DNA from 3 places in the Streptomyces sp. NBC_00726 genome. Region 2 is predicted to be linked to each of the others. Evidence: riboswitches for the same ligand, from Rfam matches in the RefSeq annotation. Region 2 holds a riboswitch; each other region holds the start of a gene.
The links. A riboswitch is a leader RNA that binds a small molecule or an ion and turns the genes downstream of it on or off. The one in region 2 is predicted to bind cobalamin.
Positions count from the first base shown of each region.

Region 1 (7,696 bases), 5.1 Mb from region 2:
TGAGCATCTTCGTACGGAACGGCTCACCGGCCCGTACGGGCTGCTGCTCACCGCCCTGCCCGGGCACGGGCGCCCCGGGCGTGTCGTCCGGCCCTTCGGCGGGCGCGGGCGGCGTGTCGGGTGCGTCCCCCTGCGGCGGCAGCCCGCCGCCACCACCGCCACCGCCGTCACCGCCGCCGTCACCGGGCCCGTCCGGCTCCGGCTCGTTGTCCCCGCCGCCGTTCCGCTCCAGCGTGTCGTCCAGCTTGTCCTCGTCGAGCCCCGGCGCGTCGAAGGGGTTGCGCCGCCGCCGGTGCGGGAGCGCGAGCAGCGCCGCCTGCCGGACGTCATCGGCCTGTACGTCGGTGCGCCCCGCCCACGCGGCCAGCGCGGTCGCGGTCCTGGCCATGACGATGTCCGCGCGCATCCCGTCGACCTCGAAGGCCGCGCAGGTCGCCGCGATCTGCCGCAACGCCCGGTCGCCGAGCACCACTTCGGGCAGCAGCGCGCGGGCCGCCGTGATCCGGTCCCGCAACTCCGCCTCCTCGGCGGCCCAGCGCGCCGCGAAGCCCGCCGGATCGTCCTCGTAGGCGAGCCGCCGCCGCACGACCTCCACCCGCTGGTCCGTCTCCCGGGACGCCGCGACCTCGACGGTCAGCCCGAACCGGTCGAGCAACTGCGGCCGCAGCTCGCCCTCTTCGGGGTTCATCGTGCCGACGAGCAGGAACCGCGCCGCGTGCCGTACGGAGACGCCCTCGCGCTCCACGTACGAGGCACCCATGGCCGCCGCGTCCAGCAAAAGGTCGACCAGATGGTCGTGGAGGAGGTTGACCTCGTCCACGTACAGGATTCCGCGGTGCGCGTCCGCGAGCAGCCCCGGCTCGAACGCCTTCACGCCCTCGGAGAGGGCCCGTTCGATGTCCAGCGCGCCGACGAGCCGGTCCTCGGACGCGCCGACCGGCAGCTCCACGGTCCGCGCCGCCCGCGACACGCCGGAGGCGTCCTCGTGCGGGCCGTCCGGACACGCCGGGTCGGGCGCGGCGGGATCGCACGAGAACCGGCACCCCGGCACGACGGCGACCTCCGGCATCAGCGCGGCCAGCGCGCGCACGGCGGTCGACTTGGCGGTGCCCTTCTCGCCACGGACCAGGACCCCGCCCACGGCCGGGCTGACCGCGTTGAGCAGCAGCCCGAGCCGCAGGTCGTCCTGGCCGACGATGGCGGTGAAGGGGTAGGGCGTACTCACAGGGCCTCCTTGACGGGGATGGCGGGCGCACCCGGCGGGATGAACGGCAGACCGGACGGCGCGCCCGACTCGATGAGCTGCCACAGCGCGTCCGTGTCCGCGTGTTCCTCGATCAGGTCGCCGAGGCGGTCGAGCTGTTCCTCGCGCAGAGCGGCGAAGCAGGTGTCGGGCGCGGGCACGAAGCGGCGGCCGGTGAGCCGGGCCACCTCGGCCAGGAACCGGCGGCGGAAGGCGTCGCTCTCCAGCGAACCGTGCCAGTGCGTGCCCCAGACGGCACCGGACCGGCAGCCGTCCAGCGGGGTGCCGAGGCCGTCCGTCAGGAACGGTTCGCCGCCGCGCACATCGGCGACGCCGTGATGGATCTCGTACCCGTCGACGGGTGCACCGAGCGCCTCGCCGGACGGCCGGGCGAGGGTCTTCTGGCGGTCGAAGCGGACCCGCACGGGCAGCAGGCCGAGCGCGTCGACCCGCCCGGCGCGCGACTCCACCTCGTCCTCGATGTGCTCGCCGAGGATCTGGTAGCCGCCGCAGATCCCGAGCACCGGCCGTCCCTCGGCCGCGCGCCGCCGCAGCGCCTCGGCGAGCCCGCGCTCGCGCAGCCAGGCGAGCGCCTTCACGGTGCCCCGGGTGCCGGGCACGATGACGAGGTCCGCGTCGGCCAGCTCCTCCGGCCGGTCCACGAAGCGGACGACGACGCCGGGTTCGGCGGCCAGCGCGTCCACATCGGTGAAGTTCGACATCAGAGGGATCGCGCACACGGCGACGCGCAGGACGTCCTCGCCGTGCGGCGGGGCAACCGCCGACTCCCGTACGGTGCCGCGCAGCGACACCCGCAGCCCGTCCTCCTCGTCGATACCGAGCCCGTGCGCGAACGGCAGCACCCCGTAGGTGGGGCGGCCCGTCAGGTCGCGCAGCATGTCGAGCCCCGGCTCAAGCAGCGAGACGTCGCCCCGGAACTTGTTGACCAGGTATCCCGCGACCAGCTCCTGGTCCTCCGGCGCGAGCAGCGCCGTCGTGCCGAAGAACGAGGCGAAGACCCCGCCCCGGTCGATGTCCCCGACCACCACGACCGGGAAGCGCGCGGCCCGGGCGATGCCCATGTTCACGATGTCCGTGCGGCGCAGGTTGATCTCGGCGGGCGAGCCCGCGCCCTCGCAGATCACCGCGTCGTACGTGCTCCGCAGCTGCTCCAGGCAGTCCGTGACGGTGGACAGCAGGCGCTCCTGCCGCCCGCCGTGGTAGCCGCGGGCGCTCATCTCGCCGACCGGCCGCCCCATCAGGACGACCTGGCTGGAGCGGTCGCCGCCGGGCTTGAGCAGCACCGGGTTCATCAGGGCGGTCGGCTCGACACGGGCGGCCTGGGCCTGCATCGCCTGGGCCCGGCCGATCTCCGCGCCCTCGCGGGTGACGAAGGAGTTCAGCGACATGTTCTGCGCCTTGAACGGGGCGACCTTCACGCCCCGGCGCACCAGCCAGCGGCAGATGCCCGCCGTGACGACGCTCTTGCCCGCGTCCGATGTGGTCCCGGCGACCAGCAGTCCGCCGCTCATATCGCTCTCCGTCCAGGTATACGAGGTCTGCGGGACCGGCGAGCGAGCGCCCCCGCGCCCAGCCGGGCGGCCACGCCGACGCCGAGGGCCAGCACGCCCACCCGGCGCGAGAGCCGCACCGCGCGCTCGATGTCCGCGGTCTCCACCGCCCGGCCGGCCGCCCCGTTGAGCACGGGCCGGTGCTCGACCCGGCCGCCGTAGGTGAGGGTCCCGCCCAGCCGTACGCCGAGCGCCCCGGCGAACGCGGCCTCCACCGGCCCCGCGTTGGGGCTCGGGTGCTTGGCGGCGTCCGCCCGCCAGGCCCGTACCGCCTCCCGGGGCCGGCCGCCCGAGGCCACGGCGAGCAGGGCGGTGAGCCGGGCGCCGGGCCAGCCCGCGAGGTCGTCCAGCCGGGCCGAGGCCCAGCCGTACCGCAGATGGCGCGGCGACTTGTGGCCGACCATCGCGTCGAGCGTGTTGGCGGCGCGGAAGCCGACGAGCCCGGGGACCCCTGCGAGGGCGCCCCAGACGAGGGCGCCGACCACCGCGTCCGAGGTGTTCTCGGCGACGGACTCCACGACGGCGCGCGCGATCCCGGGGCCGTCCAGCGCCTGCGGGTCGCGCCCGCACAGATGCGGCAGCCGCTCCCGGGCCGCCTCGACGTCCCCCGCGGCGAGCGCCCCGCCGATGGCCCGGGCCTCCCGCCCCAGCGACGTACCGCCGACGACGGACCAGGTGGCGGCGGCGGTCAGGGCCACGGACGCGGCGGGGTGGCGGCGAAGGGCGCGGGCGGCGAGCGCGGCGCTCCCGGCGGCGCCCCCGGCGCAGATCAGGGTGTGCAGGGCGCCCCGGCCGCGGTGGTCGCGCCAGAGCCGGTCCTCGACGGCCGCGGCGGCCCGCCCGAAGGCGGCGACCGGGTGGCCCCTGCGGGGGTCACCGAGCAGCAGGTCGGCGATCAGGCCGGCGGTGGCGCCGTACGCGTAGATGCGATCGGCACGCACGGCTCAGCCGGCCGTACCGGAGTCCGCCGGCAGAGGCTGTGGGGAGAGGGGCGCACGGCAGCCGGGCATGGCGATATGTCCTCACTCAGGGTCCGCGCCCTGGTTCGACGTGACGGCGGCAGGAGTCTCCTGGCTTCCGGATCGGCGGATTCCCCGGTCTTCCAGTCCGCTCGCGCGGGCCGTGACGTGCGGTGGGGGACCGCTCCCCGGTGACAGTGGCGGGACCGCGCCGGATTCGCACCGGCTTCCTCTGCTGTCGCCGTAATGGCTCCGGCAGTCCACCACGCCCCGCGAACGCCCGTCAACTCGCCGTTGACCTGCGGCGGCGGGGTGTGGGCGGACGCACATCGGGCCGGACGCGCACGAGGTGCGTCCGGCCCGGGGGAGGGGGTGCCGCGTCAGGCGACGATCAGATAGATGCCGTACGCGACCGCCGCCGCGCACAGCCCGAAGCAGACGTACGCCCCGGCGCGCGCCAGCAGGACCGAGGAGCCCGCCGGACCGCCCTGCGCGGCCGGTTCCGGCTGCTTGGAGAGGCCGACGATGCCGAGCGTGAAGAGGCCCACCAGGGCGACGGTGGTGACGAGGGAGACGCCGAAGACGGTGCCCAGAGCTGCCCAGTCGATGTTCATACGGGTGTCCTTTACCGGAGTGCCGGGTCGGTCAGACCGTGGCGGGTCGGGCCGGATCGGCGGCGGCGGGTGCGGCGGGCGCCGGAATGGTGGCGGCGAGGTCGTGCGCCTGGGCCGCGGTGGGCGGCGGGCTCACGGCCGCGATGGCCTGGGTGACGACACCGGCGGGCTCGGCCGGGGCCGCGTCCTCGGTGCCGGGTGCGACATCGCCGTGGCCGACCGGCTTGCGGCGCGAGAGCACCCAGATCGCCCCGGAACCAGCGACCAGCAGGGCCGCGACGACCACGACGCCCCAGGTGCCCTGCTTCGTCAGGAACTCGGCACCCGCGCCGACCAGACCGGCGGCCGGCAGGGTCAGGCCCCAGGCGACGAACATCCGGGTGGCGGTGGACCAGCGGACCACACCCCCGGCCCGGCCGAGGCCCGCGCCCATCACGGCCCCGGAGCAGGACTGCGTGGTGGAGAGGGAGAAGCCGAGGTGCGAGGAGGCCAGGATGACGGTGGCCGCGCTGGTCTGGGCGGCGAAGCCCTGCGGGGGCTTCAGCTCGGTCAGGCCGCTGCCCATGGTGCGGATGATGCGCCAGCCGCCGAGGTACGTGCCGAGCGCGATGGCCATTCCGGCGCTGACGATGACCCAGACCGGCGGGTTGGAGCCGGGGGAGAGGACGCCGCCGGTGACCAGGGCCAGCGTGATGATGCCCATCGTCTTCTGCGCGTCGTTGGTGCCGTGGGCGAGCGAGACGAGCCCGGCCGAGGCGATCTGCCCCGCCCGGTAGCCCTTGGCGGTCGCCTTCTCCTGGGCGTCGTTACGGATCTTCCCGCCGATCCGGTACGTGAGCCTGGTGGCCAGGAGCGCGGCCACGCCGGCCACGATCGGGGCGGCGACGGCGGGCAGCAGCACCTTGGTGACGACGGTGCCGCCGTTGACCGACGACCAGCCGGCGGACATCACCGCGGCGCCGATGAGGCCGCCGAACAGTGCGTGGGAGGAGCTGGACGGGAGCCCGACCAGCCAGGTCAGAAGATTCCACAGGATGGCGCCGACGAGCGCCGCGAAGATGACCTCGGTTCTGAGGCCGTCCTCGTTGACGATCCCGCCGGAGATCGTCTTGGCGACCTCCACGGACAGGAACGCGCCGACCAGATTGAGAACGGCGGACATCGCGACCGCCGTCTTGGGTTTGAGTGCGCCGGTCGAGATGGTGGTGGCCATCGCGTTGGCGGTGTCGTGGAAACCGTTCGTGAAATCGAACACTAGAGCTGTCACGATCACTATCGCGAGCAGCAGCGTGATGTGTTCCATTTACCCAGGCAATCGTTCGACGTCATTGGCACGTGGAACGTAGGCAACTTGAGTGAACGGAAGATGAACTGAGCAGGGCGTTGCGGTGACCCCCGCGGTGGTGGCCGGACGGCGCCCGGAAAGGATCTTCGGATGAGTGACGGACGGCACGACGAGATGGCCCGTGGATGGGGGGCGGTCGTCGCCGCGGCGCGCCGCACGGCGGCCGAGGGACTGGTCGTCGGCACCTCCGGAAACGTCTCGCTGCGGGTCGGCGACACGGTGCTGGTCACACCCAGCGGAGTGCCGTACGACGAGCTGGGCCCCGAGCACCTGACCGGCGTCGATCCGGAAGGCAACCAGACCTTCGGGGCACTGAACCCCACCAGCGAACTCCCCCTCCACCTCGCCGTCTACCGGAACACCGACGCGAAGGCCGTCGTGCACACCCACGCGGTCCACGCCACCGCCGTCTCCACCCTCGTCACCGAGGTCCCCCCGGTCCACTACGCCGCCGCGATCCTCGGCGGCACGGTCCGGGTCGCCCCCTACGCCCGGTATGGCACCCCCGAACTGGCCGCCAACATGCTCACCGCCCTCCGCGGCCGCACCGGCTGCCTGCTCGCCAACCACGGCACCGTCACCTACGGCGCCACCCTGGACGAGGCGTACGACCGCACCGCCCAGCTCGAATGGCTCTGCCATGTCTGGCTCACCGCGAGCGCCGTACCCGGCCGCACCCCCGCCCTGCTGTCGGACGACCAGCTCGGCGAGGTCCTGGAGGCGCTGAAGGGATACGGGCAGCAGGGCTGACGCGGCACGACGGGCAGCGCGGACACGGCACCGTACGGCCCTGTCCGCTGGCATCGGGGCGCCCGGGCCCCGACACTGAGGGTGTGCGCCCGGTTACCGCGACGGCAGCGGCCGTCACCACCCTCATCGGCGCCGGCGCGGCAGCGGTCGCCGCCGGCCGGTTCGCCGGCGACGTCGCCCTCAGGACGCCGCCCGGCCGACCGCTCCCCGCCGACCGCGAACTCACCGTCCACGCGACGGCCGCCGGGCAGGTCACCCTGACCCGGTCCCTCACCTCGCTGCGCCCCGGCACGTACGGTCTTACCGGCAAGGACGTCCACGCCGTCGTCGGCCCCGTGATCGACCGGGCCCACCAGGCCGCCGACACCGTGGTGCGCCGGCTGGAACGCGTGGACCACGGCGTCCTCGCCCCCGGCGACAAGGTCCGCCTCACGCCCCAGGTGTACAGCGGCGACCTCGGCAGCGCGCTCGGCCTGGCCTTCCGCGAGGTGCGGATTCCCGGCGAGCTCGGCGAACTGCCCGCCTGGTACGTCCCGGCGCCCCGCCCCACCTGGGTCATCACCGTCCACGGCATCGGTGCCACCCGCGAGCACCCGCTGAACCTCCTCGGCTTCCTGCACGGCCGGCAGCTGCCGGTGCTCGACCTCGCCTACCGGGGCGACCCGGGCGCCCCCCGCTCCCCGGACGGGCTCGGCCACCTCGGCGAGTCCGAGTGGCGCGACCTGGACGCCGCGATCCGCTTCGCCGTCCGCAACGGCGCCGAGCGGGTCGTCCTGTACGGCTGGTCCACCGGCGCGTCCATGGCGCTGCACGCCTGCGTGGGCTCCGCGCTCCGGGACCGGATCTCCGGCCTCGTCCTCGACTCGCCCGTGCTCGACTGGACCGACACCCTGCGCGGCCTGGCCGCCGCACGCGGGGTGCCCGCCGCGCTGCTGCCGCTGGCGGTGCGCGCCGCCCAGGGGCAGACCGGACTGCACGGCACCGCGCTCCTGGACACCTCGGTCCCGGTGACCCTGCACGTCCCCACGCTCGTCTTCCACGGCCCCGACGACACCCTGGCCCCCTGGATCCACTCCCGCCGGCTCGCCGCCGCCCGCCCCGACCTGGTCTCCCTGCACACCGTGGACCACGCTCCGCATGCGGCGATGTGGAACGCCGACCCGGCCCGCTACGAGGAGACCCTGCGCCGCTTCCTCACGCCCCTGATGTGAGGG
Region 1 covers NZ_CP108983.1:1,123,012-1,130,707, reverse strand. The annotation lists gene OG338_RS05030 (putative cobaltochelatase) at 1-1,225, opposite strand, end outside; gene OG338_RS05025 (cobyric acid synthase) at 1,222-2,775, opposite strand; gene OG338_RS05020 (cobalamin biosynthesis protein) at 2,772-3,755, opposite strand; cobalamin riboswitch at 3,878-4,007, opposite strand; gene OG338_RS05015 (hypothetical protein) at 4,154-4,387, opposite strand; gene OG338_RS05010 (anion permease) at 4,419-5,690, opposite strand; gene OG338_RS05005 (class II aldolase/adducin family protein) at 5,823-6,482, shown strand; gene OG338_RS05000 (alpha/beta hydrolase) at 6,566-7,693, shown strand.
Region 1: linked by a shared signal. The riboswitch ahead of OG338_RS05020 (cobalamin biosynthesis protein) and the one ahead of OG338_RS27670 (prenyltransferase/squalene oxidase repeat-containing protein) in region 2 are both predicted to bind cobalamin.

Region 2 (7,696 bases):
GCGGCGGCGACGGCCACCACACCGTCCTGTCCTGGGCGGAGATCGACGCGGACTTCGGCAACGCGCCGGTCCTGCTCGCCACCCGCATGGACGACCACGACCTGGACGAGGCCGGTACGCAGCTCGTCGTCCCGTCCGACCGGTGCGGCGCACGCTATGTCAGCGCCGTCACCGGCATCTGGCTCGGCCGCCACACCCGCGAGGGGGTCCACCCCGCGGGTGTGTGACCGGCCGGCGGCGGTGTGCCGTCAGGCGCCCCACCGCAGGGCGATGGTGTCCCCGACACCGATGGACCGGTTGCGTGCGGCCGTGGTGAACGCCGAGCCGTCGACGCTCGCCTTCCAGGTGTCCGAGCCGCTGTTGGCCTTGCCGTTGAGCGAGGTGAGCTGTCCGGTCCCGGAGGACGGGGTGACACCGCTGACACAGCCGGACGGGGTCGCCGCACTCGTGGCCGCGTCCAGGACCGCTCCGAGCGTGGTCGTGGACCCGGTCGGCGTGAGTGCCACGGAGCACACCTTCAGGCTGCCCGTGCCGTCGTCCACGGTCAGCGCGAAGGAGGTCGCGGTGCCCGAGGTCAGGGCGGTCTGGCCCACCCACTGGGGTGCGCCCGAGGTGACCGGCGCCGGCGGGGCCGCCGTGAAGCCGCCGCCCGCGACCGCGCGCAGTCCGTCGATCGAGGCGTACGCCTGCGGACCGGTATCGGACGGGAGGTACTTGAACCCGCCACCGGGGTTGAACTGCTGGCTGATCAGGAAGTCGACCGGGGTCTTGCCCTTGCTGGTGAGGAAGTCACCGGTCTGGGGGTTGATCCCGCAGGCGTTGAGACCGGAGACGGCCCAGCCGTTGGAGTCCGTGTTGACGCCGAACATGGCGTCGAACGCACCGGTGTTGGCGATCAGCTTGCCCTTGAGGAACGTCTTCGCCTGGACGATGTCCGGGTCGGTGTTCGCGACGCCCGACACACAGAGCGCGGCCATCGCGGCCCCGGTCATGTCGATGTCGCTGTCGGCGGCCAGCGCGCCCGGATCGCCCTCGGCCTTGCTGTAGTTCCAGCCGCCGTCGTCGTGCTGGTTGGCCCGGATGCGGCTGATCACCGCGTCGCGCAGCGCCTGCGGGACGCGTATCTGGCCGGTCGTGGTCTTGGCGCCGTTCAGGGCGAGCGCCGCGAACACCGTGCCGTTGAAGTTCGCGGAGGGGCCGAAGTAGCCGGGCTCGGCGGTCTGCCAGTACCCGTACATGTCCGCGACGAGGTTGCGCGCCGCCGAGACGCGTGCCGGGTCGATGCCCGCCGCGTAGGCGTTGAGGGCGGCCCGCTCGTAGTCGGTGACGACCGGGGACGCGGAGGGCCAGGCGCTGGTGGCCAGAAGGTTTCTGTACACCGTCCGCGCGTTCTTGGTCGCGTCGCCGCCGGGGGTGACGTCCACCGAGGCGGTGCCCGCCGCCGCGAGCGCGCTGAACGCCCACTCGTTGGACAGACCGGTGCCCGCGTACGAACCGTCCGGCTGCTGGAGCGACTTGAGGTATGTCACACCGTTCGTCGTGGACGTGGCGATCTGCGCGGGCGTGGCGGTCGCGGCGGCCGGCAGTGTGGTGAGCGCGAAGGCGCCCAGCGCGGCGACCGCCGTGAGGGCGGAGCGGTGGAGGAGGGCGGAACGGGGCATGGAGTGCTCCAGGGTGAAGGGACGCCGCCCCGCCCGGTGACCGGCCCTGTTCGAGCGCACGCAACGGACTTGGCCGTCGTCCGTGAACGCGGGGACCGACTTCCAGATAGCCATCGCCGCTTGGGCATTCGGGCTCGGAGGCGGTCGATGCCCCCACACCGCTGCGCGTCAGCCCCGGATTCCCACCGGGTTCCCCCACTCGGCAGTGCGGGACAGTACCCGACGCCGGGCGGGGTCCGCCACAGCGCCTCGGTGTGCCTCGGCTTCACGTCCGGGACGGCCTTGACGGACCGTACGAACACATGCTCCACTCGCTCCGATACGCAAGCTGTTCCAGGGGAAGCCGGTCGAAGTCCGGCGCTGACCCGCAACCGTAGACCCGGCCTCGCCGGGTGAGCCGGAGTACCTGGAGCTTGTTCCACAGCAACAGACGCCGTCGCGGACTACGGCGTGGTGCGACCCGTAACGACGCGCGGTTCCCTGCGGAATCCGGGCGGCGTACTGCTGCCACGTCTTCGTACCCCCGCATCGGCCACACCCGAGGGGGACCGGTGGGGACCATGCAGCGCCCGGACACAGGTGCACGAAGACGGCACGGCATGTTCACGGCCGCGCTCTGCGCACTCGGCCTCCTGGCCGCGGTCTGCTTCGCCTTCCTGCCCGGCGCCCAGCGCGCCGCCGCGGCCCCGGCCGACGACTGCACGGCCACCAAGGGCGCCATCGTCGCCGTCGACTTCGGGCCCTTCGGCGGCACCGTCGAGCGTGGCTGTGACACGACCCCCACCACCGGTTACGAGCTGCTGCACGAAGGTGGTTTCAGCACCGCCGGCACCCAGCACGACGGACCGGCCTTCATCTGCCGCATCGGATACGGCGCCTTCAACTCCGGTACCCAGTACCCCACTCCGGACAAGGAAGCCTGCGTCCTCACCCCGCAGGCCACCGCGTACTGGTCCTACTGGGTCGCCTCCCCCGGACAGGACGACTGGTCCTACAGCCAGTACGGGGCCATGGGCCGCAAGCTCAAGGACGGCGACGTCGACGCCTGGGTCTACGGCGGCACCGACATCGGCGGCACCACGGGCCGCCCCGCCTTCAGCCCCGACGACGTACGCGCCGGAGGCGGCTCGACCCCCGACCCGGGCGGTGAGCCGACCGGCGCACCGGGCCGGGTGGACGTCGCCGCGGCCGCGGCCTGGCTGAAGGACGGCCTCACCGACGGCGAACGCATCGTGGACGAGGGCGCCGAGGCCCCCAACTACCTGCTGACGACGGAGACCGCCTACGCGCTGGCCGCCGCCGACGGCAGGAGCGACACCCTGGACAAGGTCACCTCGTTCCTCGCCGCCCACGTCGACGACTACGTCGCACCCAACGGCCAGAACCAGCCGCCCGCGACCGCGGCCGCCGCCCGGCTCGCCCTGCTCGCGGAGTCCACCGAGGGCGACGCGCACTCCTTCGGCGGCCGGGACCTGGCCGCCGACCTCAGCGGCAACGTGTGCACGGAACGGGCCCCCGGCGACGGCTGCACCGCACCGGGCGACATCCGGAACATCACGTACGCCGACGAGCAGGCCCGCGCCGTCCTCGCCCTCCTGCGGGCCGGCGAGCAGCCCGACCCGGCCTCGGTCGAGCGGCTGACCCAGGTCCAGTGCAAGGACGGCGGCATCACCAGCATCCTCATCCAGCCGGGCGAGCGCTGCGAGGGCGACGCCGGCACCACCGGGCTGATCGCACTCGTCCTGCACACGGCGGGCGGACACGACGACGCCGTCACCAAGGCCCACGACTACCTCGCGAAGCAACAGCTCGACACCGGGGCCTTCCCGGGCTACGCCGGGTCCACCACCGGTGACGTGATCGCCACCGCCTACGCCGCCCAGACGCTGCGGGCGGTCGGCGACACCAAGCGGGCCGACGCCGCCGAGGGCTGGCTCTCCCGCGTCCAGCTCAAGGACGGCGGCTTCGGGTTCGACCAGGACGCCGTCGACCCCACCCTGTACGCGACCCCCGTCGCCGTACTCGCGGGAGCGCGTACGGACCTCGCGACGCTCACCACCGAGAAGGCGGAGCCGACCGACCCGCCGACCACCGACCCGCCGACCACCGACCCGACGCCGACCCCCACCGACCCGCCCACCACCGACGCGCCGAACCCCGGGAACGGCCCCGACCTGAAGAAGGGCGTGGCCTATCTCACGGGCGCGGCGCAGCTCAAGCAAGGCCGGTACTACCCGGTCGGCCCCGGGTCCGGGCGCGCCGACTTCGGCCTGACCATCGACGGCGCCTACGCGCTCGCCGCCACCGGCCTCAACGACGCGAAGCTGCGCGGCATCGTGGACTTCCTGGACGACGAGGGCGAGGACGGCGAAGGGCGGACGGTCAACGACTGGACGGGCGTCGGCACCGAGTACGAGGCCGGCGGATCGCTCGGCAAGACCGCGCTGCTGGCCGAGGCCGTCGGGCGCGACCCGCGCGACTTCGCCGGGCACGACCTGATCGCCGCCCTGGACAAGGCGGTGTGCCCCGCCGCGAGCACCGCCCCGGACCGCTCCTGCGCGGCCGAGGGCGCCTACACCTACGCGCCGTCCGTCTTCTCGCAGGCCCTCGCCGTCATGGCCCAGCTGCGCGCGGGGGACGAGGACAACGCGAAGGCACCGCTCGCCTATCTGGAGAGCCTCCAGAACGACGACAGCGGCGCCTGGCCGAGCCTGATCCCGCCGACCGGCGACTCCGAGGTCGACTCCACCGCCATGGCCGCGATGGCCCTCGACCTCGCCGGCGGGAAGACGGCGGACGCCGCGGTCGGCAAGGCCCTGAAGTGGATCGCCTCCCAGCAGCTTCCCGACGGCGGATTCCCGGGCGCGGCGGGCAACTCGGTCAACTCCGCGGCCCTCGCGGTGCAAGGGCTGTCCCTCGACAAGGCGACGTACCAGAAAGAGATCGACGCGGCGCTGAAGTTCCTCGCCGGGCAGCAGAACTCCGACGGCGGCTTCAAGGTTGCCAAGGAGGGCCAGCCGGGCTCCGATCTGCGGGCGTCCACCCAGGCTGTGGGCGGCGCCACCGGCATCTCCTTCGGGAAGCTGGACCGCGGCCTCGACGGCACCTCCGCCCAGCCCACCCCCACCGACGACGCCGGCGGCACCCCGCTGATCGTCACCCCCGGCGACGACGACTCCGGTTCGGGCGGCGCCATCGTGGACGCGGACGGCGGTGACGGCGGCGCGCTGGCCTCCACCGGTGTCCAGATCACCGCGCTGGCGGCCTTCGCCGTGCTGCTCACTGCCCTCGGCTGGTGGGCCGTCGTCGCCGCCCGGCGCCGGGTCGCGGCGGGAGCGGGGCGATGAGGCCGGTCCTGCGTACCGTCGCACGTCTGGTGGCCGCGCTCGGCCTCACCCTCGCGGGGCTCGGCGCGACCGCGTCCCCGGCAGCGGCCGACCCGCAGCCCATGGGCCGGTGCACGACCACGTCGGGCGCGGTCCTCGCCGTCGACTTCAGCCACTGGGGCGGGCCCATCTACCGGGCCTGCGGTACGACTCCGACGACCGGCTACGAGCTGCTGAACCAGGGCGGCTGGCGCACGGTGGGGACCGGGCACGACGGACCCGCGTTCATCTGCCGGATCGGCTTCAGCGGCTACAAGAGCGGCAAGCAGTTCCCGCCCACGTCCGAGGAGGACTGCGTCCTCACGCCGCCGGCGTCCGCCTACTGGTCGTACTGGCACGCCGACCCCGGTGCCAATGACTGGGAGTACAGCCAGCTCGGCGCGATGCTCTACCGGCCGAAGCCGGGCAGCGTCGACCTGTGGATCTTCGGCGGGACCGACATCGGGGGGACCAAGGGCCGCCCCAAGGTCACCCCCGACCAGTTGCGGGCCCACAACACCAAGCCCACCGGGGCCGGTTCGCCCGCGTCCACCGAGAAGGCGCCCGACCTGCCGCCGGACGTCGACACGGGCCCCGCCCCGGAGCAGGGCGCCACCCAGGAGAACACCCCGTCCCCGACGCACTCGAAGAAGCCGAAGGCGTCCAGGACGCCCGAGTCCACGAAGCCCGAGCCCGAGACGAGCGAGTCACCGTCGCCGTCTCCCTCGGACACCGCGAGCGCGGACGCGGCGGCCGCGAAGGGCAAGACGCCCGTGCTCAACGCCGAACCGACCGCCGACGCACCCCACGACTCCGGCTCGGTGCTGCCGGTCGTCGCGGGCGCGGCCCTCGTGGTGCTCATCGGGGGCGCCGCGTTCTACGCCGCCCGCCGCAGGCGGCACGAGTGACCTCGGTGGCCCGCACCGCCGCGCAGCCGCCCGCCGCCCCGCCCGGTCCCGGACCGGACCGGGGCGGCCGGCGGCTGCCCCGCGGCCTGCACCCGCTCGCCTGGTGGATCTGGGCACTCGCCCTCGCCACCGCGGTCAGCCGCACCGCCAACCCGCTGCTGCTCTTCCTGGTGCTCGCCGTCCTCGGCTACGTCGTCACGGCACGCCGTACGACAGCGCCCTGGGCCCGGGGCTTCAAGTACTACCTCTACCTGGCGCTGACCGTCGTGGCGATCCGCGTCACCTTCCGCGCGGTCTTCGCCACCGGCATCACCCCGCACGACCACTTTCTCTTCGCCCTGCCGCACATCCCCACCCCCGACTGGTACGCCGGCATCCAGCTCGGCGGCCCCGTCTCACTGGAGGCGGTCCTCTCCTCCGCCACGGACGGGCTCCGCCTGGCGTGCATGCTGTGCTGCATCGGCGCCGCCAACACCCTCGCCAACCCGAAGCGGGCCCTGCGGGTCCTGCCCGGCGCGCTGTACGAGCTCGGCGTCGCCGTGACCGTCGCGATCAGCGTCGCCCCCCAGCTGGTGCAGAGCGTCCAACGAGTGTCCCGGGCACGGAAGCTGAGAGCAGGCCGGACCCGGGGCCTGGGCGCACTGCGCGGCATCGTCGTGCCCGTCCTGGAAGACGCCCTGGAACGGTCACTGCGCCTGGCCGCCGCCATGGACTCACGGGGTTACGGCCGTGCCGGCACCGCGACCCGCACCTCCCGGCGCGTCACCGGTGGCCTCATGCTCCTCGGCATGTGCGGACTGTGCGCGGGGGCGTACGGGCTCCTCGACGCCACCGCCCCCGCCTTCCTGGGCCTGCCCGCGATGAGCGTCGGCGCGGCGCTGTGCGTCGCCGGGCTCCGGCTCGGCGGCCGTCGTGTCACCCGTACGACCTACCGGCCCGATCCCTGGCGCGCCGCCGAGTGGCTGGTCGCGGGCAGCGGTGTGCTTTCGGCGGTCCTGCTGTTCGCGAACCTCGGCTACGACCCCGCCCAGCTCAACCCCACGTTCTACCCGCTCACTTGGCCGGACCTCCCGCTGGTGCCGACCTCGGCGATCCTGCTGGCCGGCGCGGCCGGATTCCTCGCCCCGCCGCCGGCCGCGACCCACCGCACCGACCCGAAAGCCGGAACCGCGTGATCACCTTCGACCAGGTCACCATCGAGTACGACGACGCGGCGGGACCGGCGCTCCGGGACGTCGACCTGACGGTCGAGGAGGGCGAGTTGTGTCTCGTCGTCGGCCACACCGGGGTCGGCAAGTCCACCCTCCTCGGCGCGGTCAACGGCCTCGTCCCGCACTTCACCGGCGGCACCCTGTACGGCAGGGTCACGGTCGACGGCCGGGACACCGCCCACCATCCGCCGCGCGAACTCGCGGACGTCGTCGGCGTGGTGGGCCAGGACCCCCTCGACGGATTCGTCACGGACACCGTGGAGGAGGAACTCGCGTACGCCATGGAGCAGCTGGCCGTCCCGCCCGCCACCATGCGCAAACGCGTCGAGGAGACCCTGGACCTGCTGGGGCTCGCCGACCTCCGCCACCGTGCCCTGCACGAGCTCTCCGGCGGCCAGCAGCAACGCGTCGCCATCGGCTCGGTCCTGACGAGCCACCCCCGCGTCCTCGTCCTGGACGAACCGACGTCCGCCCTCGACCCCACCGCGGCCGAAGAGGTCCTGGCCGCCGTCACCCGCCTCGTCCATGACCTCGGCGTCACCGTCCTCATG
Region 2 covers NZ_CP108983.1:6,224,719-6,232,414, forward strand. The annotation lists gene OG338_RS27660 (molybdopterin-dependent oxidoreductase) at 1-227, shown strand, start outside; gene OG338_RS27665 (hypothetical protein) at 249-1,661, opposite strand; cobalamin riboswitch at 1,784-1,857, opposite strand; cobalamin riboswitch at 1,959-2,090, shown strand; gene OG338_RS27670 (prenyltransferase/squalene oxidase repeat-containing protein) at 2,261-5,008, shown strand; gene OG338_RS27675 (hypothetical protein) at 5,005-5,934, shown strand; gene OG338_RS27680 (energy-coupling factor transporter transmembrane component T) at 5,931-7,109, shown strand; gene OG338_RS27685 (ABC transporter ATP-binding protein) at 7,106-7,696, shown strand, end outside.

Region 3 (7,696 bases), 6.0 Mb from region 2:
CCGGGCGCCCCAGCGGGAGCGCGGGCCCGCGAACGGTTCGGCGGCGCCGGTCTCCGGCCCGGGTTCGGGCGCGGCGAGGCAGACGGCGTCCGTGGGGGTGCCGGAGCAGTCGAGTCCGGCGTCCAGGAGCGCCTGGACCTTGGCCTCCGTGGCGGTGGCGACGGCGTTGACCAGGGCGGCGTCGGACAGGGGTATCGGGAAGGTCACCACGATGTTGACGGTGCCGGGGCTCGGCGGTCCGCCGGTGCCCTCGGCCGGTGCGGCGGCCCAGCCGCGTACGCCCAGACCGCAGGTGGCGGTGGCGTGCACATGCTCGTCGTCGGCGGTGGTGTACGCGGTGACGTCGGCGGCGGTCATCAGTCCGGCGCCGGGGCCGGTGAGGCGGGCGGCGGCGGCGATCTCGGCGAGGTGGCGGTCCGGGTCCATGCGGGGGTAGCCGCCGGGGACCTGCGCGTTGAGGATCCACTCGCGCGGGCCGATGCCGCCGCCCAGCACCGCGCTGCTGCACACCCGCCAGCCGGGGCCCAGCCGCCACACGAGGTGGTGCAGCTCCGCGCCGTCCTCGCGCCGGGCGTGCAGTGCGCCGCGCTGGGCGGGCAGCCGGCTGCGTACGGAACGGATGGGGTACCCCCGGGGTGGCGCGACGGGACGCGATCGGTGTGGACCCGTTGATCATATGTGCCGGTTCCGGCGCATCCCCCGGCCCGTTCACTCGGATGGCGTAACGGGTGCAAGAGCCGCACAGCCGCGTGAGACGGGGGCTGCGACGGTCCGGGGCGGATACCGCGCGCCGCGCCCGGTGGCCGGGCGGTTGCAGCGTCCATCCGGGTGAGGCGCGATGGAATCCGGACGCGCCTTCTCTGCTGGACCCACCCACAGGACGCGCCCGGGCGAGGAGGATTCGGATATGGGAGCCGCTGACGGTTTCACGGATTCCGGAGAGCTCGACGGCCTGACGGTGTACGACACCGAGGGCGAGAAGATCGGCAACGTGGGCCGCGTGTATGTCGACGACAACACCGGCCGCCCGGACTGGATCACGGTGAAGACCGGCCTGTTCGGCATGAAGGAGAGTTTCGTGCCTCTCGCCGGAGCCCGTCGAGTGGGCTCCGACCTGCACATCTCGCACGGCAAGGACCAGGTCAAGGAAGCCCCCCGGGTGGACGCGGACGCGCATCTTTCCGTGTCCGAGGAGGAGGAGCTGTACCGGCACTACGGCCTGACCAGGAACACCCGGGGCAATCTGGGCGACGGTTCCGGGACCGGCGCACCGACCACCACGGGCACCGGCACCATGGGCGCGGCCGGCACCGGCGCGGCGGCCGGGGCCGGAGCAGGGGCCGGGGCCATGGGCGCGGCCGGCACCTCCGGCACGGACCGCACGCAGACGGCCGGCACCGGCAGGCACCGGGACACCGAGGCGGCGGGCACGGGCGCGGGACGTCCGCTGGCCGGCGCCGGCGCGGGCACCCGGTCCGGGGCCGACCTGGGCGGCAAGGAGGAGATGATCCGCTCCGAGGAGCAGCTGCACATCGGCACCGAGGAGTACGAGAGCGGCAGGGCCCGCCTGCACAAGTACGTCGTCACCGAGAACGTCACGCGCAGCGTGCCGGTCTCGCACGAGGAGGTACGGGTGGTCCGTGAGCCGTTGCAGCCGGGCGACAGGACGGCGCGCGCGGGCGACCTCACGGAGCAGGACGTGGAGGTCACCCTGCACGCGGAACGCGCCACGATGCGCAAGGAGACCGTCCCGGTCGAGCGCGTCCGGATGGAAACCCAGAGGGTGACGGAGCAGAAGGAGGTCTCCGCCGAGCTGCGCAAGGAGCAGATCGACTACGCGGACGGCACCACCAAGGGCGGCAAGGAGATGGGCGGCAAGGACACCGGCGGCGACATGGGACGAGGACGCCACCGCTGACCCCCGCCGGCATGACTGCCGCACCGCACCGCAGGCGAAGGGCGGGCCCCGGCCGGGCCCGCCCTCTCGTGTGCCCGGGGCCCGTCAGGGCAGGAAGCGCACCGAGGGCCGCCCCTGCGGGCCGTCCGGGGTGACGACGGACCGCACCCGGTAGACCTCCTCGATCAGCTCCTCGGTGATGACCTGCGCGGGTGTCCCGCCCGCGACCGCCCGGCCGCCGCTCAGCACCACGATCCGGTCGCAGAACATGGCGGCCAGATTGAGGTCGTGCAGGGCGACGACGGCGGTCAGCGGGAGCGAGGCGACCAGCGAGAGCAGTTCCAGCTGGTGCTGGATGTCCAGGTGGTTGGTCGGTTCGTCCAGCAGGAGTTCGCGGGGCCGCTGGGCGAGCGCGCGGGCGATCTGGACGCGCTGGCGCTCCCCGCCGGACAGCGTGTGCCAGGACTGGTCGCGCCGGCCGGTGAGCCCGGTGCGTGCCAGCGCCTCGTCCACCGCCGCCGCGTCCTCGCCCGTGGGGGCGGCCCAGGCGCGACGGTGCGGGATGCGGCCGAGGCGTACGACGTCCAGGACACTCAGCTCGTCCTGGGTGACGGCGTGCTGGTCCACGACCGCGACCCGCCGGGCCACCGCGCGCCGGCCCACGGCGGGCAGCGCTTCGCCATCCAGGGTGACGACGCCCGTGTGCGGGGCGAGGACGCCGGCGAGGATGCGCAGCAGCGTGGACTTGCCGGAGCCGTTGGGGCCGATCAGGCCCACGGTGGTGCCGGGTTCCGGGGCGAGGGTCACGCCGTCCAGGAGGAGGCGGCCGCCGGCTTCCCGGCCGACGCGGGCGGCGCGCAGGCCCTCGGCCGCCGTACCGTTCCCGGTCATGCGGGCCGCCTGGTGCGGTAGAGGACGGCGACGAAGGCGGGCACGCCGATGAGGGCGGTGACGACGCCCACCGGGACCTCCTGGGGGTCGAGAACGGTCCGGGCGAGGGTGTCGACCCAGACGAGGAAGACGGCCCCGGCGAGCGCGGTGACCGGCAGCAGTCTGCGGTGGCCCGAGCCGGTGAGGGCGCGGGCGGCGTGCGGCAGGACCAGGCCGACGAAGCCGATGGCCCCGGCCGAGCTGACGAGCGCGGCGGTCAGCAGTGCGGTCGTGCAGAGCAGGACGGTACGGACGCGGGTGACGTTCACGCCGAGGGCGGCGGCCGCGTCCTGCCCGAAGGCGAAGGCGTCGAGCGTACGGGCATGGCCCAGGCAGACGAGCAGGCTGACGGCGAGGACGGCGGAGCAGACCCAGACATCGGTCCAGCCGACCCCGCCGAGCGAGCCGAGCAGCCAGAACAGCACGCCACGGGTCTGTTCGGCGTCGGCGGCCGTCATGACGACGAACGAGGTCAGCGCCGAGAACAGCTGCATGGCGGCGACCCCGGAGAGCACGACCCGGTCGGTGGAGCCGCCGAGGGTGTGGCTGAGCAGCATCACCAGGGCGAAGGAGCAGAGCGCCCCGATGAACGCCCCGGCCGGCAGCGTCACCGCTCCCCCGCCGACACCGAGCACGACGACCAGGACCGCGCCGGTGGACGCGCCCGAGGAGACGCCGAGGACGAACGGGTCGGCCAGCGGATTGCGCAGCAGGGACTGCATGACGGTCCCGCAGACCGCGAGCCCGGCCCCGCAGACGGCGGCGAGCAGGGTGCGCGGCATGCGCAGGTTCCAGATGATGCCGTCGCGGATCGGGCTGAGCCGGGCCTCGCCGACGCCGAGGTGGGCGGCGACGGCGGACCAGACGTCCACGACGGAGATCCGGGCCGGTCCGATGGTGACGGCGACCGCGACGGAGAGGGCGAGCAGCAGGAGGCCGCCGGTCCACAGGAGGCCGTCGCGCAGGCCGCGCGCGGTTTCGGGGGCCCTTTCGCGCGGGGCCTTGTTGTGCGGGGCCTTTTCGTGCAGGGCCTTTTCGTGCGGGGCGGTGGGCCGGTCGGTGGCCGTCACCCCGCGAGCCCGAAGTCGCGCAGCCCGGCCGCCACCAGCTCGACGCCCTCGACCGTGCGGATGGTCGGGTTCATGGCCTGGCCGCTGAGCAGGACGTAACGCTTGTGGCGTACGGCGTCCATCTTCTTCGTGACGGGGTTGGACTCCAGGAAGGCGATCTTCCCGGCGGCGCTCTCGGCGGTCTGCGACTTGCGGGTGAGGTCGCCGATGACCAGCACGTCCGGGTTGCGGTCGGCGACGGTCTCCCAGTTGATCTGGGGCCATTCGTCGTGCGTGTCGTCGAAGACGTTCTTCAGGTCCAGTTCCCGGGTGATGATGCCCGGCGCCCCGCAGCAGCCCGCCAGGTAGGGCGACTCGGAGTTGGCGAACCAGTACATGACGGAGGTGCCCGAGCCGTCGATGCCGTCGGTGGCCTCGCGGATACGGGTGCGGAGCTCGGCGACCAGCTTCTCGCCGCGCCCGGGCACGCCGAACACACGGGCCAGGTCGGTCACTTCGGCGTAGACGCTGTCCATGGTGAGGGCGCCGGTGCGGACGCCGTCGCCGTCCTTGGTGTTGTCCTTGGCGGTGCAGTCGGCGGGCGCGACATAGGTGGGGACGCCCAGCTTCTCGAACTGCTCGCGCGGGGCGACGCCGCCCTTGGCGAGGGTCGATTCGAAGTCGGCGGCGACGAAGTCGGGCTCCTGGTCGAGGACCTTCTCGGAGGAGGGCCGGTTGTCGGCGATCCGCTTCACACCCGCGTTGGCCTTCTCCAGGCCCTTCATCACCGGGTCGGTCCAGGTGGCGGTGGCCGCGATGCGGTCCTGGAGGCCGAGTGAGAGCAGGATCTCCGTGGTGCCCTGGTCGACGGAGACCGCGCGGCGGGGCGCGGCGCTCACGGTGACGGTGCGCCCGCAGTTCTTGAGCGTGACCGGATAGCCGTCCTCCTTGCCGGACGCGGCGGCCTTTTCGGAGGGCGATCCCCCGCAGGCCGTCAGCAGCAGGAGCGCGGCGGTGAGCAGGGCGGCGGAACGGGCGGGGCCGGATATCGGCGGCACGGGGTACCTCGGCGTCTCTGGGCCCATGCGCGGGGCCCGCTGTGCGGTCCGCCGCCCGGTCCCGGGCGGCGGTCGCCAGCAGGTCTTCGGACTCGGGTTCGCTCGGACGGGACGCCTTCCCGGGAGACGCCGGGTCTCCCAGTGGCCGTGGCCCCGCCCGTCCCCCTCACCGCTGCGCGTCAGTTCCGGATTCGCACCGGATTCCCTGACCCCTACATGGAGTTCGACTGGCTCCGGGGACGCTACCACGGGCATCCGCGCAGCTCAGAGCCGCCCCCCAGGGGCTCATGGGCGTTGCAGGGCCACCACCGCGTTGTGCCCGCCGAAGCCGAAGGAGTGGCTGACGGCCCGGCGGACCGGCCGTACCAGCGGCACCTTGGTGACGCAGTCGATGTCGAACCCGGGCGCGGGCGCGTCCAGGTTGGCGACCGGCGGGACGACCCCGCGCTGGAGGGTGAGGATCGTCAGCCCCGCCTCGATCGCCCCGGCCGCGCCCATGCAGTGCCCGAGCACGCCCTTGGGGGCGGTGACGGGTGGCCGGTGCGGGTACACCCGGCTGATCAGCGCGGCCTCGGCGGCGTCGTTGCGTACGGTCGCCGTGCCGTGCGCGTTGACGTGCTCCACCTCGTCGGCCCGCCAGCCCGCGTCGCGCAGGGCGGCCTCGACGGCGGCCCGGGCGATCCGCCCGTCGGGGTGCGGGCTGGTGGGGTGGTGGGCGTCCGTGGTGGCGCCGGTGCCGGCCAGCAGGGCCCTGGGTTCGGCGCCCCTGGCCTCCGCGTCGGCGGCGCGTTCCAGCACCATGACCGCGGCGCCCTCGCCCATGACGAGTCCGGCCCGGTCGGCGGCGAACGGCCGGCTGAGCCGGGACAGGTCGCCGTCCGCGAGGGCGGCGGCCCCGGACCGGGCGAAGCCGGTCATGGCGATCGGGAAGACCGTCGACTCGGTCGCCCCCGCGATGGCCACGTCGCACTGCCCGGTGGCCAGCAGGTCGCGGGCGACGGACAGCGCGGTGACGCCGGACGAACAGGCCGTGCAGGGGGCCATGCTGGGGCCGGTGGCCCGCATCTCGATGGCGATCTCGGCGGCGGGCATGTTGGGGATGGTCAGCAGGACCCCGGCCGGCGAGGTCGCCTCGGGGCCCCTGCGCTCCAGCACCAGCGCCTGGTCGGTGAGGTGGGCGGATCCCCCGCTGCTGGTGCCGACGACGACCGCGACCCGGCTGCCGTCCCAGCCGGCCGGGTCGAGCCCGGCGTCGGCCACGGCCTCCCGGGCGGCCAGGACCGCGAACTTGACGTACCGGCCCATCCGGAAGGCCGTACGGCGGCCGATCTCGGCGTCCAGGTCGATGCCGTCGACCACGCAGGCGAAGTCGATCGCGCACCCGGCGAGCGCGGGGACGGTGCGGGCCGGGCTCACCGCGGCGCACACCCCGTCCCAGGTCGACTCGGTGTCGTTGCCGACCGGGGTGATCATGCCGAGCCCGGTGACGGCGACGGCCGGTGTCCTCATCGGGCGGCGGCCGACGCGTGGAGGTGCGCCGTGAGCTCGGCGAGGGTGGTCCCCCGGGTGAGGGTGCCGGTGTCCAGCTCGGCCCCGGTGGTCTCGCGCAGGACGACGGCGAACTCGGCGGCCGCGAGGGAGTCCATGTCCAGGCTGTCCATCGTGGAGTCCGGAAGGATCTCGGCCACGGGCACCTCGAAGGTACGGCTGAGTACGTCGGTGATGTGGGGGTGGATCAGGCTCATGGTCTTCCTTTCCTCAGGTCCATCCGGTGTCCGGCCGGCGGGGTGTCCGGTGGGGTGTCCGGCGCCGGCGCGCACGGCCCCGACGCCGGAACAACTGAGCAGCGTCGATCCGGTTACGCCTTGCGGCGAACCGATTCGCCAACGCCCGTCCGGGGCGCCCCGCACCACCGCGCGAACAAGGCGACGGCCGTCCAGTAGGCGAGGAGCACGGCCCCCGCCCCGAGCCCCTGCACGGCCCGCACCGCGCGGCGCGCGCGGCCGCCCCTCACCGGCCCGCCTCCGGGTGCCAGTGGGCGTCCGGATCGTCGTACGCCTCGGCGTAGCCGGCGCCCGCGATCGGCCAGTCGGCGAGCAGCTCGTCGGGGAAGGCGAAGGAGTCGGCGAGCTGCGGGAGGTGCGGGGCCACCGCCTCGATGAGCCGTTCGGTGTGGTCCGTCAGCGCCTCCGCCTGACCGGTGCTCAGATGCCCGGCCGCCAGCAGGTCCCCGCTGTCGCGCGCGACCCGGCCCAGGGCGAACAGCCGGGCGAGCTCGCCGAGCCGGTCCCGGTCCGCCCCGGCGGGCAGCGCCTCGACCGCCTCCGCGTACGCCTCGGCCGCCTGCCGGCAGGCGTGCGCCTCGACGCCGCGCAGCGCGGGGCCCGCCGCCGCGTTCCACCGGCCCAGCGGATCGCCGGGCGCCGTCCGGGCGGCCCGGGCCCCGGCGCGCGCGAACCACAGCTCCTCGGCTCGGCCCAGGAGCCCGACCAGGAACCGGAGGTCGGTGAGGCCGCCGCCGGCCGGGACGGGCGGTTCGCACGGGGGGCGGTCGGCGAGCAGGGCGGCGGCGGCCCGGGCGTGGACGGCGAGGTTGTCGCCCTCGGCGGTGATCGCGCCCTCGACGCCGGTGACGAGCGCGGCCATCCCGTTGTTCTCCAGGAGGCCCTGGGCGCCGCAGCGTTCCCGGGACTCCACGATCACGGCCCTGGCCTGCCAGGTGATCCAGCCCTTGGCGATGTCCACCAGCCGCTCGGCCGCCT
Region 3 covers NZ_CP108983.1:223,831-231,526, forward strand. The annotation lists gene OG338_RS00980 (adenosylcobinamide amidohydrolase) at 1-537, opposite strand, end outside; gene OG338_RS00985 (PRC and DUF2382 domain-containing protein) at 908-1,918, shown strand; gene OG338_RS00990 (ABC transporter ATP-binding protein) at 2,003-2,788, opposite strand; gene OG338_RS00995 (FecCD family ABC transporter permease) at 2,785-3,855, opposite strand; gene OG338_RS01000 (ABC transporter substrate-binding protein) at 3,894-4,961, opposite strand; cobalamin riboswitch at 5,009-5,166, opposite strand; gene OG338_RS01005 (beta-ketoacyl-[acyl-carrier-protein] synthase family protein) at 5,220-6,443, opposite strand; gene OG338_RS01010 (acyl carrier protein) at 6,440-6,679, opposite strand; gene OG338_RS01015 (acyl-CoA dehydrogenase) at 6,945-7,696, opposite strand, start outside.
Region 3: linked by a shared signal. The riboswitch ahead of OG338_RS01000 (ABC transporter substrate-binding protein) and the one ahead of OG338_RS27670 (prenyltransferase/squalene oxidase repeat-containing protein) in region 2 are both predicted to bind cobalamin.